2 regions of the Pseudomonas sp. ABC1 genome follow, and region 1 is predicted to be linked to the other one. Evidence: predicted binding sites of a transcription regulator. Region 1 holds the regulator's gene; the other holds the start of a gene.
What was found. Region 1 encodes sigma-54, which starts transcription at its own class of promoters, with help from an activator protein. Its sites were predicted from a motif close to ANTGGCATNNANNTTGCTNT; they were not measured.
Positions count from the first base shown of each region.

Region 1 (7,494 bases):
CGAATGGCTTCGGCCAGCGAGCGGCTGTCATTGGTCAGGGGGTGGCGCCGGCGTGTTTCCGAAAAGCGCTTGAGCAGGGTTTCGTCATCGGCGTCGAGGTAGAGCACGTCGCAGTGGATGTGTTTGGCGCGTACTTCCGCCAGCAGCTCGGGGAAGCGTTGCAACTGGCTGGGCAAGTTGCGTGCGTCGATGGAAACCGCGACCTGCGGGTGCAGCAGTTCGGTATGCAGCAACGCTCGCTCGGCCAGTTCCGGCATCAGCGCGGCGGGCAGGTTGTCGATGCAATAGAAGCCGTTGTCCTCCAGCACGTCGAGCGCCGTGCTTTTACCGGAGCCAGAGCGACCGCTGACGATGATCAGGCGCATGGTGCTTCACGCTGCGTGCGGTGGACCGGATGCAGGGCAGTCGTCTGGCTCAAGCGTGTTCTCCTATGGCAAAAGGCTTTGCTGTGCGCGTACCACTTCCTGGTACAGGGCTTCGTTGCTCGTCGCGGCGCGCAGGCGCGCCCTGATTTCGGCGTCGTCCAGCATGCCGGCGATCTGGCGCAGCAGCTCCAGGTGTTCGTCGGTGGCAGCCTGGGGGACCAGCAGCACGAAGAGCAGGTCGACAGGTTGGCCGTCGAGTGCATCGAAGTCCACGGGTGTTTCCAGGCACAGCACGGCGCTCAGGGGCTGGCTGCAGCCGGTGATGCGGCAATGGGGAATCGCGATGCCATTGCCGAAGCCGGTCGAGCCGAGCTTTTCCCTGGCGATCAGGCTTTCGAATATGGTTTGTTCGTCGAGGTCGGGTGCGTCCTGGGCGATTACCCGGGCAATCTGTTCGAGAACGCGCTTCTTGCTGACGCCCGGAACGCCCGTCAGGGCGCGTCCGGGGGAGAGGATAGAGTCGAATCGAATCATGGCATGCTCAGCGAGCGACCGTACCCTGGTGGTGATCGAGTTGCTTTTCCTTGTGCTTGATCAACTGGCGGTCGAGCTTGTCGACGAGCAGGTCGATAGCGGCATACATGTCTTCATGTTCGGAGTTCGCAACCACTTCCTTGCCGGCCACATGCAGGGAACCTTCGGCCTTCTGCTTGAGTTTTTCGACTTGCAGGGTGACCTGCACGGTGATGATGCGATCGAAGTGCCGCTCCAGGCGATCGAACTTTTCCTCGATGTAGTCGCGCAGGGCTGGAGTCACTTCCAGATGAACGCCGCTGATGTTGACTTGCATACTACTACTCCTTTTTTATTTCTATGAAGAGCGAGCTGTCGAGGCTTGCACCCTGTTTCGGCCGCGTTTGGCTAGATCAGCCGCTTGCGTTCGCTGGACGGTGCAATTCCCAACGATTCCCGATACTTGGCTACGGTGCGACGGGCGACCTGTATGCCTTGTGCCTCCAGTAGACCAGCGATCTTGCTGTCGCTCAATGGCTTTTTCTGGTTTTCCGCGGCGACCAGCTTCTTGATGATGGCGCGTATCGCGGTGGAGGAGCATTCGCCGCCTTCGGAGGTGCTGACATGGCTGGAGAAGAAGTACTTCAGCTCGTAGATGCCCCGTGGCGTGTGCATGTATTTCTGCGTGGTGACGCGGGAAATGGTCGACTCGTGCATGCCCACGGCCTCGGCGATGTCATGCAGCACCAGCGGCTTCATGGCTTCGTCGCCGTGCTCGAGAAAGCCCTTCTGGTGCTCGACGATCTGCGTGGCGACCTTCATCAGGGTCTCGTTGCGGCTGAGCAGGCTCTTGATGAACCAGCGCGCTTCCTGCAACTGGTTGCGCATGAAGGTGTTGTCGCTGCTCGAGTCGGCGCGTTTGACGAAGCCGGCATACTGGGCATTGACGCGCAGGCGCGGGATCGCTTCCTGGTTCAGTTCCACCAGCCAGCGTTCGTTGTGCTTGCGCACGATCACGTCCGGTACCACGTATTCCGGTTCGCTGGCCTCGATCTGCGAGCCAGGGCGCGGGTTGAGCGACTGGATCAGTTCGATCACCTGGCGCAGCTCGTCTTCCTTGAGCTTCATGCGCCGCATCAGCAGGTTGTAATCGCGGCTGGCGAGGACTTCCAGGTGATTGTCGATCAGGTGCCGGGCCTGTTCCAGCCAGGGTGTCTGCGGCGGCGATTGGCGCAGTTGCAGCAGCAGGCATTCGCGTAGATCGCGTGCGCCAACGCCTGAGGGCTCGAAGTGCTGGATACGGCGCAGGACGGCCTCGATCTCGTCAAGCTCGATCTCAAGCTCCGGGTCGAAGGACTCCAGTACTTCCTCGAGGGTTTCTTCCAGGTAGCCCTGGTCGTTGATGCAGTCGATCAGGGTCTCACCGATCAGCCGGTCGGTGTCGCTCATGGGGGACAGGTTCAGTTGCCAGAGCAGGTGGCTCTGCAGGCTGACGCCGGCGCTGGTGCGGGTAGTGAAGTCCCACTCGTCGTCATCGTTGCTGGGCAGGCTGCTGGCGCTGGTCTGGTAGATGTCTTCCCAGGCGGTGTCCACCGGCAGTTCGCTGGGAATGCGTTCGCCCCAGTCGTTGTCGTCGAGGCTTTCCGAGGTGGCGGACGGCTCGTCGTAGCTTTCCTGCTTGGTCGCGGATTCGCCCGTGGCGGTTTCCGTGCCTTCGGCCATGGGGTCCGAGTTGTCGAAGTCGTCGCCGTCTTCTTCCCGTTCCAGCATCGGGTTCGAGTCCAGTGCTTCCTGGATTTCCTGCTGGAGGTCCAGCGTGGAAAGCTGGAGCAAACGTATGGCCTGTTGCAGCTGCGGTGTCATCGTTAGCTGCTGGCCCATCTTTAGGACGAGAGATGGTTTCATGGCAGAGACTTCAAACCCTGTTTGCCGGCGCTGGCGCCTGTTGCTACATACATGGACGCCCCGGCGTCCGCTATGAAGCAAATTATATGCCTACTTCTTGGGTGTTTGGCTAGGGTCTGTTGACGTTTCAATGTTGCGCCGCACGCCAGCCGTTCGGCGGGAGGCGGCTTGTATCCGTACTCAGCGTTCTGCGTCGAGGGCCTTGAGGTAGTCTGCAGTGGCTTCGTTACCAGCAGCGGCTGCGCGCATGAAGTAGGCGCGAGCTTTGTCGAGGTCCCGAGGAACGCCCTGGCCCTTCTGGTAAAGCAGGCCGATGTCATTGAGGGCATCGCTGTCGCCTTGCTGGGCAGCACGCTCGAACCAGCGCCTGGCTTCGGCGTAGTCCTGCGCTACGCCTTCCCCCCTGGCATAGCGCAATGCGAGGTTGTAGGTGGCCAGGGTGTTACCGTGCTCTGCGGCCTGGCGATACCAGTTGGTGGCCTGCGTGTAGTCCTGTCGTACACCGATGCCCTGGGAATACAGGTAGCCAATGGAGTTCATCGAGGCTGCGTTGCCCGCGGCGGCGCCTCTGAGGTACCACTGCATGGCGAGTTCCGGGTTGCGTGTGACGCCGATACCGTTCTGGTAGCAATAGCCGATATTATTGAAGGCGTTGATTTCTCCTGCGTTCGCTGCCTGTTCGAACAGGCGAGCCGCTTCAACGCTGTCTTGCGGAACACCCTCGCCACTGTTGTAGAGCATGCCCAGGTTGTTCAGTGCGCTGGCATGGCCACTGTCAGCGGCTTTCCGATACAGGATCACTGCGCGTTCAAGGTTTCGGCTGACACCGTGTCCTTCGGCGAGTCGTAGGGCCAGGTTGTACATTGCCTGTGGATGATTCTGCTCGGTGGCTCGCTCATACCAGTCAATGGCCTTGCGTTCATCCCGGGGCCTGCCTTCGCCTGATGCATACATGGCGGCGAGCGAGAACATGGCCTCTGCATTGCCTTTGGTGGCGGACTTTTCGTACCAGGCCAGCGCTTCAGAGTAATCCTGGCGAGTGCCGATACCGTAGTAATGGCGTTCGCCGCGGTTATAAAGGTCCTTTGCCTGTTGTTGGGCGGTTTCCCGCTGGCTGGCTGGTGCGGCACCGGGAGAAGATGTTGGCGGTTGCGTGGTGCATGCAACCAGACAGACTGCGCTGCAGAGAACGGTCAAGGGACGGAGATGGTGGAGCATTGACGATTCTCGAGGGGTAGCTTTATTCATATATGACCAACGTGGCGTCGATAGCCTACCTCTACAGCCGGAACTCATGCCCCAGGTATACCTCTTTCACCAGTTCATTGCTCAGGACCGACTGGGCGTCGCCCTCGGCGATAAGCTGGCCGTCGTTGACGATATAGGCCGTTTCGCAGATATCCAGGGTCTCGCGCACGTTGTGGTCGGTGATGAGTACACCGATGCCCTTGTCCTTGAGGTGATGGATGATCTGCTTGATGTCGCCGACGGAGATCGGGTCGACACCGGCGAAGGGCTCGTCGAGCAGGATGAACTTGGGCGCGCTGGCCAGGGCGCGGGCGATTTCCACGCGGCGCCGCTCGCCGCCGGACAGGCTCATGCCGAGGCTGTCGCGGATATGGCTGATGTGGAATTCCTGTAGCAGGGATTCCAGTTCACGCTGGCGTCCGGCGCGGTCGAGGTCCTTGCGGATTTCCAGGATCGCCATGATGTTGTCGGCCACCGACAGCTTGCGGAAGATCGACGCTTCCTGGGGCAGGTAACCGACCCCGGCACGGGCGCGACCGTGCATTGGCAGGTGGGTGACGTCGTCCTGATCGATCAGGACGCGGCCCTGGTCGGCATTCACCAGCCCGACGATCATGTAGAAACAGGTGGTCTTGCCGGCGCCGTTGGGGCCGAGCAGGCCGACGATCTGGCCGCTCTCGATGGACAGGCTGACGTCACGCACGACCTGGCGGCCCTTGTAGCTCTTGGCCAGGTGCTGGGCTTTCAGGATCGCCATTATTGCGTCTGCTCTTTCTTGCGGGGCTGGATCACCATGTCGATGCGCGGACGCGGGCTGGTGATCTGGGTGTCGTTGGCGCGGCCGGCGTTGACGATCTGGCGCTTGGTGTCATAGACGATTTTCTCGCCTTCGAAGGTGTTGCCTTCCTGCACCACCTTGGCCTGGTCGATCAGAACGATGCGCTCGCTGCTGGAGAAATACTGGATGGTCAGGCCGTAGGCCTTGACGATCGGCTTGTCGATCGCCGGCTTCTGCTCGTAGTAGGCCGGTTTGCCGACCGAGGTGAACACGTCGATCTCGCCGCTCGGGGTCTGGGTGATGGTGACGGTATCGCCGGTGATCTTCAGGGTGCCCTGGGTGATCACGACATCGCCACGGTAGACGGCCACGCCTTGCTTGTCGTCGAGTTCGGCGGTGTCTGCCTGGACGTGGATAGGCTGCTCACTGTCTTCGGGCAGTGCCCAGGCGCTGGCGGCGCCCAGCAGGGATGCGCTCAAGCCGAGCAGAAGGGGAAGTGTCTTAACGCAGCTCATGCTGGCCTCTTACGTTGGAAAGCAGGAGCATCCTGCCCTCGTTAAGGTACGTTTTCATGCCCGTTGCGGTGGTGACGCCGTTGGCTGCCACGATTCTAACGGGTTGCCGGGTCTCGGCATAATCCTTCTCGGGGTGTACGGTCATGCGGCTGGTGGTGAGGACGGTCTGGCGGCCCTTGGCGTCGGTGCGCTCCACCTTGACCTGTTCGATCAGTTCGATTTGCTCGCCGCCGGGCGATGCCTCGCCGCGTTCGCTGCGGATATGCCAGGGGTGTTCGTTGCCACGGAAGGAGTGCAGCTGCGGTTTGGTCAACAGGCTGATGTCACTGGCGTCGATGTGTTCGAGTTTTTCCGCGGTCATCTTGTAGTCGAGCTTACCGTCAGCCTGGTATTGCACGGTGCTCGAGTTGAGCACGTAGAAATCCACCGCCGGTTTCGTCGAGCGCGGGCTTTCCTTCTGGCTCATGAAACTTTCCGGACGGATATTCCAGTAGCCGACCGCCACCAGCAGCGCCGTGATCGATGCCAGGATGGCTGGCAGACGTAATTTTTGCAGCATGTTTCCTCCTGCTTACAGGTAGGCCGAGCGAGCGCTTTCCAGGGTGCCCTGGGCGTGCATGATCAGTTCGCAGAACTCGCGTGCCGCACCTTCTCCGCCGCGTGCGTGCGTGACGCCATGGGCGTTGTCGCGCACGAAGCTGTCGGCGCTGGCGACGGCCATGCCCAATCCGACCCTGCGAATCACCGGAAGGTCAGGCAGGTCGTCGCCCAGGTAGGCGACCTGGCTGTAGTCGAGGCCCAGTTCGGCGAGCAGGCCGTCGAGCACCACCAGCTTGTCTTCGCGTCCCTGAAAGAGGTGCTGGATGCCCAGGTTGTTGGCGCGTCGCTCGACCACCGGAGTCTTGCGGCCGCTGATGATGGCGGTGCGCACGCCGGAGGCGATCAGCATCTTGATGCCGTGGCCGTCCAGGGTGTTGAAGGTCTTGAGCTCACTGCCGTCTTCGAGGAAATACAGGCGTCCGTCGGTCAGTACGCCGTCCACGTCGAAGATGGCCAGGCGTACGTTGCGTGCGCGTTGCAGCAGATCGTCCGGCATTACATCACTCCCGCGCGCAGCAGGTCGTGCATGTTGAGCGCACCGATCGGGCGGTTGCGTTCGTCGACGACGATGAGCGAGCTGATTTTGTGGTCTTCCATGATTTTCAGGGCTTCGGCTGCCAGCATTTCGGCATTGGCGACTTTGCCGCGTGCGGTCATGACGTCGTCGATGCTGGCCTGGCGTACGTCGATGCCTTTGTCCAGGGTGCGGCGCAGGTCGCCGTCGGTGAAGATCCCGGCCAGGCTGCCGTCGTGTTCGACGACGACGGTCATGCCCAGGCCCTTGTGGGTCATTTCCAGCAGTGCTTCGCGCAGGGACGTACCACGTTTCACAGTCGGCAGCTGTGCGCCGGTGTGCATGACGTTCTCCACCTTGAGCAGCAGGCGGCGGCCCAATGCGCCGCCCGGGTGCGAGAAGGCGAAGTCTTCGGCGGTGAATCCGCGGGCTTCCAGCAGGGCGATGGCCAGGGCATCGCCGAGCACCAGGCTGACCGTGGTGGAGGAGGTCGGGGCCAGGTTGAGCGGGCAGGCTTCGATACCGACGCTGGCGTCCAGGTTGACCTCGGCGGCGCGCGCCAGGACCGAGGACGGGTTGCCGGTCATGCTGATCAGGGTGATGCCGAGGCGCTTGATCAGCGGCAGCAGGGTGATGATTTCGTTGGTGGTGCCCGAGTTGGACAGTGCCAGCACCACGTCATCGCGGGTGATCATGCCCATGTCGCCGTGGCTGGCTTCCGCCGGGTGCACGAAGAAGGCTGCCGTGCCGGTACTGGCCAGGGTGGCGGCGATCTTGCGCCCGATGTGGCCGGACTTGCCCATGCCGACGACGACGACGCGCCCTTTGCTTTCGAGGATGAGCTGGCAGGCGTTGACGAAGGATTCGTCGATGCGCGCGCGCAGTTGTTCGACGGCTTCGGTTTCCAGGCGGATGGTCCGCAGGGCTGTCTCGATCAGTTGGTTGCTTTGAGTCATCGCGTCGGGTCGCCAGACTGAAAAGGCGTGATTATAACGATAATCCGTCGTGCGCTCACCGAGAAAAGCCCGCTGATCGAGCATTACGGGTGCTTTCATT
Region 1 covers NZ_CP058349.1:913,312-920,805, reverse strand. The annotation lists gene rapZ (RNase adapter RapZ) at 1-365, opposite strand, end outside; gene ptsN (PTS IIA-like nitrogen regulatory protein PtsN) at 429-899, opposite strand; gene hpf (ribosome hibernation-promoting factor, HPF/YfiA family) at 907-1,215, opposite strand; gene HW090_RS04005 (RNA polymerase factor sigma-54) at 1,287-2,783, opposite strand; gene HW090_RS04000 (tetratricopeptide repeat protein) at 2,964-4,001, opposite strand; gene lptB (LPS export ABC transporter ATP-binding protein) at 4,063-4,788, opposite strand; gene lptA (lipopolysaccharide transport periplasmic protein LptA) at 4,788-5,324, opposite strand; gene lptC (LPS export ABC transporter periplasmic protein LptC) at 5,311-5,883, opposite strand; gene HW090_RS03980 (HAD family hydrolase) at 5,896-6,420, opposite strand; gene HW090_RS03975 (KpsF/GutQ family sugar-phosphate isomerase) at 6,420-7,394, opposite strand.

Region 2 (7,494 bases), 1.7 Mb from region 1:
GTTTCGCAGCCTGCCGCCTGACGCTTCCAGCGACTTTTTCTTTCAATAAGGCTGGCGTTTTTCTAGACTACCCAGTCTGCTCGCCCATCCGGGCATGCCATTGCTACTGAACCACGAGGAACACCATGGCCCGCGTTACCGTTGAAGATTGCCTGGACAATGTCGACAACCGCTTCGAGCTGGTGATGCTGGCCACCAAGCGTGCCCGTCAACTGGCCACCGGCGGCAAAGAGCCCAAGGTAGCCTGGGAAAACGACAAGCCCACCGTTGTCGCCCTGCGCGAGATCGCTTCCGGGCTGGTCGACTACGACGTAATCGCTCAGGACGACATCGTCGACGATGAACCGCTGTTCATCCAGTACGAGGACGAGTCCAACGAGGCGATCTGATCCATCTGACCGGCCGAGGCGCTGATGCAGCGCCGTTGCGGCAAGGAGTTCTGCATTGCCCGCCATAGACGTACTTGCCGAACGCCTGTCGAGCTACCTGGCCACCGAACAGGTCAACCAGATCCGCCGCGCCTACTTCTATGCCGAGCAGGCCCATGACGGCCAGCGTCGACGCAGCGGCGAAGCCTACGTTACACACCCCCTCGCGGTAGCCAACATCCTTGCCGACATGCACATGGACCATCAGAGCCTGATGGCCGCCATGCTGCATGACGTCATCGAGGACACCGGCATTCCCAAGGACGCGCTGGCCAACCAGTTCGGCGAGACCGTCGCCGAACTGGTCGATGGCGTCAGCAAGCTGACCCAGATGAAGTTCGAGACCAAGGCCGAGGCCCAGGCCGAGAACTTCCAGAAGATGGCCATGGCCATGGCCCGCGACATCCGCGTGATCCTGGTCAAGCTGGCCGACCGCCTGCACAACATGCGCACCCTCGATGCCATGCCGCACGAGAAGAGCCGGCGCATCGCCAAGGAAACCCTGGAAATCTACGCCCCCATCGCCAACCGGCTGGGCATGCACAACATGCGCGTGGAGTTCGAGGACCTGGGCTTCAAGGCCATGCACCCGATGCGCTCCGAACGCATCCGCGCCGCCGTGCGTCGCGCCCGCGGCAACCGCAACGAGATCGTCGAGAAGATCGAGCAGTCGCTGATCAACTGCCTGCACAACGAAGGCATGGAAGGCGACGTAAAAGGCCGGGAAAAGCACCTCTACAGCATCTACAAGAAGATGCGCGGCAAGCGCAAAGCCTTCAACGAGATCATGGATGTCTACGCCTTCCGCATCGTGGTCGACAAGGTAGATACCTGCTACCGCGTGCTCGGCGTCGTGCACAGCCTCTACAAGCCGCTGCCCGGTCGTTTCAAGGACTACATCGCGATTCCCAAGGCCAACGGCTACCAGTCGCTGCACACCACGCTGTTCGGCATGCACGGCGTGCCCATCGAGATCCAGATCCGCACCCGCGAAATGGAAGAGATGGCCAACAACGGCATCGCCGCCCACTGGCTGTACAAGTCCAACGAGGGCGAGCCGGTACAGAACAGCCATGCGCGTGCACGGCAATGGGTCAAGGGCGTGCTGGAAATGCAGCAACGCGCCGGCAACTCACTGGAATTCATCGAGAGCGTGAAGATCGACCTCTTCCCCGACGAGGTCTACGTCTTCACGCCCAAGGGCGGCATCATGGAGCTGCCGAAAGGCTCCACCGCCGTCGACTTCGCCTACGCGGTGCACACCGATGTCGGCAACACCTGCATCGCCTGCCGGGTCAACCGTCGCCTGGCGCCGCTCTCGCAGCCCCTGGAAAGCGGCTCCACAGTGGAGATCGTCACCGCACCCGGCGCACGCCCCAACCCGGCCTGGCTCAACTTCGTGGTCAGTGGCAAGGCACGCACACACATCCGCCATGCGCTCAAGCAGCAACGCCGCTCGGAGTCGATCAACCTTGGCGAACGCCTGCTGCACAAAGTGCTCGCCGGTTTCGAAACGCCGCTGGAAAACATTCCCGACGAACGCATCCGGCAGGTGCTGGACGAATACCACATGGAGGTCTTCGAAGACCTGCTGGAGGACATCGGCCTCGGCAACCGCATGGCCTACGTGATCGCCCGGCGCCTGATCGCCAGCGAGGAAGAAGAGAGCCCGTCCGCCGAAGGCCCACTGGCGATTCGCGGCACCGAAGGCCTGGTACTCAATTACGCCAAGTGCTGCACGCCGATTCCTGGCGACCCCATCGTCGGCTACTTGTCGGCGGGCAAAGGCATGGTGGTTCACCTGGAGAGTTGCCGGAACATCAGCGAAGTCCGCAACAACCCGGACAAATGCATCCAGCTGTCCTGGTCGAAGGACGTCGCCGGCGAGTTCAATGTCGAGCTGCGCATCGAGCTGGAACACCAGCGCGGCCTGATCGCCCTGCTGGCCGGCAGCGTCAATGCCGCCGACGGCAATATCGAGAAGATCGGCATGGACGAACGCGATGGCCGCATCAGCGTCGTGCAACTGGTGGTCAGCGTGCATGACCGCGTACACCTGGCCAACGTCATCAAGAAACTGCGCACCATCAAGGGCGTCACCCGCATCACGCGGGTCAAAGCTTGAAGCAATCGCAAGCCGCCTTTACCAAGGAGAATTTCATGAGCAAGAGCGTCATCCACACCGACAAGGCCCCTGCCGCCATCGGCACCTACTCCCAGGCGATCAAGGCCGGCAATACTGTCTACCTGTCCGGCCAGATTCCTCTCGACCCGGCCAGCATGACCCTGGTGGAAGGCTTCGAAGCCCAGACCGTGCAAGTCTTCGAAAACCTCAAGGCAGTGGCCGAGGCAGCAGGCGGCTCGCTAAAGGACATCGTCAAGCTGAACATCTTCCTCACCGACCTGGGCAACTTCGCCACCGTCAACGAAGTCATGGGGCGCTACTTCCAGCAGCCCTACCCGGCCCGTGCAGCCATCGGCATCGCCGCGCTGCCCAAGGATGCCCAGGTGGAAATGGACGCGATTCTGGTCCTGGAATAACCCGGCACCGCAGGAGCGGCCCTAGCCGCTCCTACTCGATCACCACCAGCCGATCAGGCAACTCGTTGCGCGGCTCGGTCAGCGGCACATGCCGGCGCAGCAACTCCCCGCACGACTCGATGCAACCGAGAAAACCGGCCAGTGTCCGCCCCGCCTTCACCTCGGCAGTGAACGCTTCGATGATCGAAGCCCAGGCTGCATCATCGATCCGGCTGGAGATCCCCTGGTCGACCAGGATTTCTACATAGCGCTCGGCCTCCGACACGAAAATCAGCATGCCGGTACCGGCCTGGGTGTGGTGCAGCTCCCGCTCGAAGAACTGCCGCCGCGCCAGATTGCCGGCCCGCCAGTGGCGCACCGCACGCGGGATCAAGCGCGATGTCAGCGCCGGAATGCGCAGCACGAAGGCCAGCACGATAAAGCTCGACCACTGCACCAACAGCAGTTCCCAGGCTGCCAGCCCGGAAAAGAACAGCAGCCCGCCCGGCAAGAGCATGGCCAGCAGCCCGGCCCAGAGCAGCGCGATATACCGGTAATCGTCGGCCCGCGCCGCCAGCACCGTGACCAGTTCGGCATCGGTGTCCTGCTCGATACGCTCGATCAGGTCGGCGACCTGTTGTTGTTCCGCTTGCGTCAGAAGAGTCATCGCACATCCACCGTAGAGTCACCAGCCACCGGAGGCACCGCCGCCGCCAAAACCACCGCCGCCACCTCCAAAGCCGCCACCGCCGCCAAAACCTCCACGGCCACCGCCACTCAGACCGCCGAGCAACGCTCCCAGCAAGGCCGCATTGCCACGCCCACGGCGCCCACCGCCGCCGCCACGACCATTGAGGAAGAGAATCACCGCCAGCATCAGGAAGAACAGCAGGATGCCACGCGCATCGGGTTCTTCACTCGCGACCCCACCGGCCTGCTCCGGCACGCTCAGCGGGTCGCCACCGAGTACTTGCACGATGGCGGCGGCACCTTCCTCGATACCACGGGCAAAGTCGCCCTGACGGAAGGCCGGTACCATGATGGCGTTGATGATCAGAGAAGACTGCGCATCGGTCAGGCGATCTTCTAGACCATAACCCACCTCGATGCGGATACGCCGCTCATCGCGGGCCACGATCAGCAGGGCGCCATTGTCCTTGCCCTGCTGACCGATGCCCCAGTGCCGCCCGAGGGCGACGCCGAAATCCTCGATGGAGCGCCCTTGCAGCTCAGGCACAGTCACCACCACGACCTGCTCGCCACTGAGCTGCTCGTGAGCGGTGAGCATCTCAACCAGACGCGCACGGGTCGGCGCATCGAGCAGGGCAGCCTGGTCCACCACCCGCCCGGTCAACTCAGGCAGGGGCTGGGCCGACAGTGGGCCAACCCAACACGCCAGCAGCAGGCCAAGCGCGAGGAGGACTCTCATCAGAATTTCACTTGCGGCGCCTGGTCGGCGTTCTCGCTGGTCGCCTCGAAGTTGTTGCGCACTTGCAGATCGCTATACATCAGCGTGTGCCAGATACGGCCAGGGAAGGTACGAATCTCGGTGTTGTAGCGCTCGACCGAGGCAATGAAATCGCGGCGCGCCACGGCGATGCGGTTCTCGGTACCTTCGAGCTGCGACTGCAAGGCCAGGAAGTTCTGGTTGGCCTTGAGGTCAGGGTAACGCTCGGCCACCACCATCAGGCGGCTCAGGGCGCTGCTCAACTGGCCCTGGGCCTGCTGGAAGCGCTGCATCTGCTGCGGGTCATCCAGGGTGCTGGCATCGACCTGGATCGATGTGGCCTTGGCTCGCGCCTCGATCACTGCGCTCAGGGTTTCCCGCTCGTGGGCGGCATAGCCCTTGACCGTTTCCACCAGGTTCGGGATCAGGTCGGCGCGACGCTGGTACTGGTTCTCGACCTGCGACCAGGCGGATTTGACCTGCTCGTCATAGGTGGGAATGTTGTTGATCCCGCAGCCGGCCAACATCCAGGAAAACAGGACGACGGCCATAACTTGTCCGATGTGACGAAAGAAGGTTGCGCGCATGGTGCATTTCCAGTGACAGGAGATAGAGCCCATAAGAATAGCGCAGCAGGGCAAGAGTTCATCTCTCACCCGGCAGCATCTGTAGGGATACCTCACGCCACCCCCTCTCCCGCCTGCGGGAGAGGGCTGGGGAGAGGGCGAAACGTTTCCCCCGCATCATCAGCCACCCAGCAATGTGGACAGACAGCCCTCTCCGCACCAAAAGAAGGCCTAACCACTCACCTTCCGCACCATAAAGGGGCAAATATCCTCCCGCTCTTGCCGATAGACGGCCAAATCCCCACGCAAAGCCCGATTCGCACGCAGTACAAGACCATTTCCAGGCACTGGCATATAATTTGCTCCCTTGTGAGGCAGGTCGCCTTCGCGGAACATCGCCGCCCGGCTTCACCCCTGATTAGGAAGCAACCTGTCCCGCTTCCACCACTTGGAGAACACCATGTCGAAGTCGCTTCAACTGATCAAAGACCATGACGTGAAGTGGATTGATCTGCGCTTCACCGATACCAAAGGCAAACAGCAGCACGTCACCATGCCTGCGCGCGAAGCCGAAGACGAAGACTTCTTCGAAAGCGGCAAGATGTTCGACGGCTCGTCCATCGCGGGCTGGAAAGGCATCGAGGCTTCCGACATGATCCTGCTGCCGGACGACAGCACCGCCGTGCTCGATCCGTTCACCGAAGAGCCGACGCTGATCCTGGTCTGCGACATCATCGAGCCTTCCACCATGCAGGGCTACGATCGCGACCCACGCGCCATCGCCCGCCGCGCCGAGGAATACCTCAAGTCCACCGGCATCGGCGACACCGCCTTCGTTGGCCCGGAGCCTGAGTTCTTCATCTTCGACGAAGTGAAGTTCAAGTCCGACATTTCCGGCTCGATGTTCAAGATTTTCTCCGAGCAGGCTTCCTGGAACACCGACGCCGACTTCGAAACCGGCAACAAAGGTCACCGTCCGGGCGTCAAAGGCGGCTATTTCCCGCTGCCGCCCGTCGACCACGACCATGAAATCCGTACCGCCATGTGCAACGCACTGGAAGAGTTCGGCCTGAAAGTCGAAGTGCACCACCACGAAGTCGCCACCGCCGGCCAGAACGAAATCGGCGTTGCCTTCAACACCCTGGTGGCCAAGGCCGACGAAGTACAGACCCTGAAGTACGTCGTGCACAACGTCGCCGATGCCTACGGCAGGACCGCTACCTTCATGCCGAAGCCGCTGTACGGCGACAACGGTTCGGGCATGCACGTCCACATCTCCATCGCCAAAGACGGCAAGAACACCTTCTCCGGTGAAGGCTATGCCGGCCTGTCCGATACCGCCCTGTACTTCATCGGCGGCATCATCAAGCACGGCAAGGCGCTGAACGGCTTCACCAACCCGTCGACCAACTCCTACAAGCGTCTGGTTCCGGGCTTCGAGGCTCCGGTCATGCTGGCTTACTCGGCTCGCAACCGCTCCGCCTCGATCCGCATCCCTTACGTCAACAGCCCGAAAGCCCGCCGCATCGAAGCGCGCTTCCCGGACCCGGCAGCCAACCCCTACCTGGCGTTCGCTGCACTGCTGATGGCCGGCCTGGACGGTATCCAGAACAAAATCCACCCTGGCGATGCCGCCGACAAGAACCTGTATGACCTGCCGCCGGAAGAGGCCAAGGAAATCCCGCAGGTCTGCGGCAGCCTGAAAGAAGCGCTGGAAGCCCTCGATGCGGGCCGCAGCTTCCTGACCAAGGGCGGCGTGTTCAGCGATGACTTCATCGACGCCTACATCGCCCTGAAGAGCGAAGAAGAGATCAAGGTCCGCACCTTCGTTCACCCGCTGGAATACGACCTGTACTACAGCGTCTGATACCTGCGAGCGCGACATGAGGCCACCTTCGGGTGGCCTTTTCATTTCCGGCCCGTAATAGGGCAGCGTGCAGCGAGGCAGGCATGCCCCGGTACGATTACGGTGCATGCCTGCACGACTCGCTTGCCATCGAAGCGCCACGTCCTGGCACTTTCATCCGCGCGCCCTTTCAGCGTGCGCGCATTGCACTATATTGGTGCAATATCCCATGCAATCACCTGGAGACAGGGAGCAGAAGCCCGAAACACCGCCATTACGGAAAGTGGTTTGCTTCTTGCATTTGATGCCGGACATACAGGACGCGACCGCCATGATCAACGAAGCCCTGCAACGCCTGCTGATCGAGAACCTGACCACCGCCACACTGCTGCTGGACTCCAGGCTGCGCCTGGTATACATGAACCCGGCCGCGGAAATGCTGCTGGCGGTCAGTGGTCAGCGCAGCCATGGCCAGTTCATCAGCGAGCTGTTCACCGAGTCGCCGGAAGCCCTGACCGCCTTGCGCCAGGCCGTCGAGCGGGCACACCCGTTCACCAAGCGCGAAGCCACGCTGACCTCGGCCACCGGCCAGGCGCTGACCGTCGATTACGCGGTCACGCCGATCCTCAATCGCCAGGACACCATGCTGCTGCTGGAAGTCCATCCTCGCGACCGCCTGCTGCGCAT
Region 2 covers NZ_CP058349.1:2,597,815-2,605,308, reverse strand. The annotation lists gene rpoZ (DNA-directed RNA polymerase subunit omega) at 126-389, shown strand; gene spoT (bifunctional GTP diphosphokinase/guanosine-3',5'-bis pyrophosphate 3'-pyrophosphohydrolase) at 445-2,553, shown strand; gene HW090_RS11480 (RidA family protein) at 2,589-2,969, shown strand; gene HW090_RS11475 (TPM domain-containing protein) at 3,001-3,615, opposite strand; gene HW090_RS11470 (YgcG family protein) at 3,634-4,377, opposite strand; gene HW090_RS11465 (LemA family protein) at 4,377-4,982, opposite strand; gene glnA (glutamate--ammonia ligase) at 5,422-6,828, shown strand; gene glnL (nitrogen regulation protein NR(II)) at 7,139-7,494, shown strand, end outside.
Region 2: glnA (glutamate--ammonia ligase) is a predicted target of sigma-54. The motif match lies at 5,308-5,327, and genes of this name have one in related genera.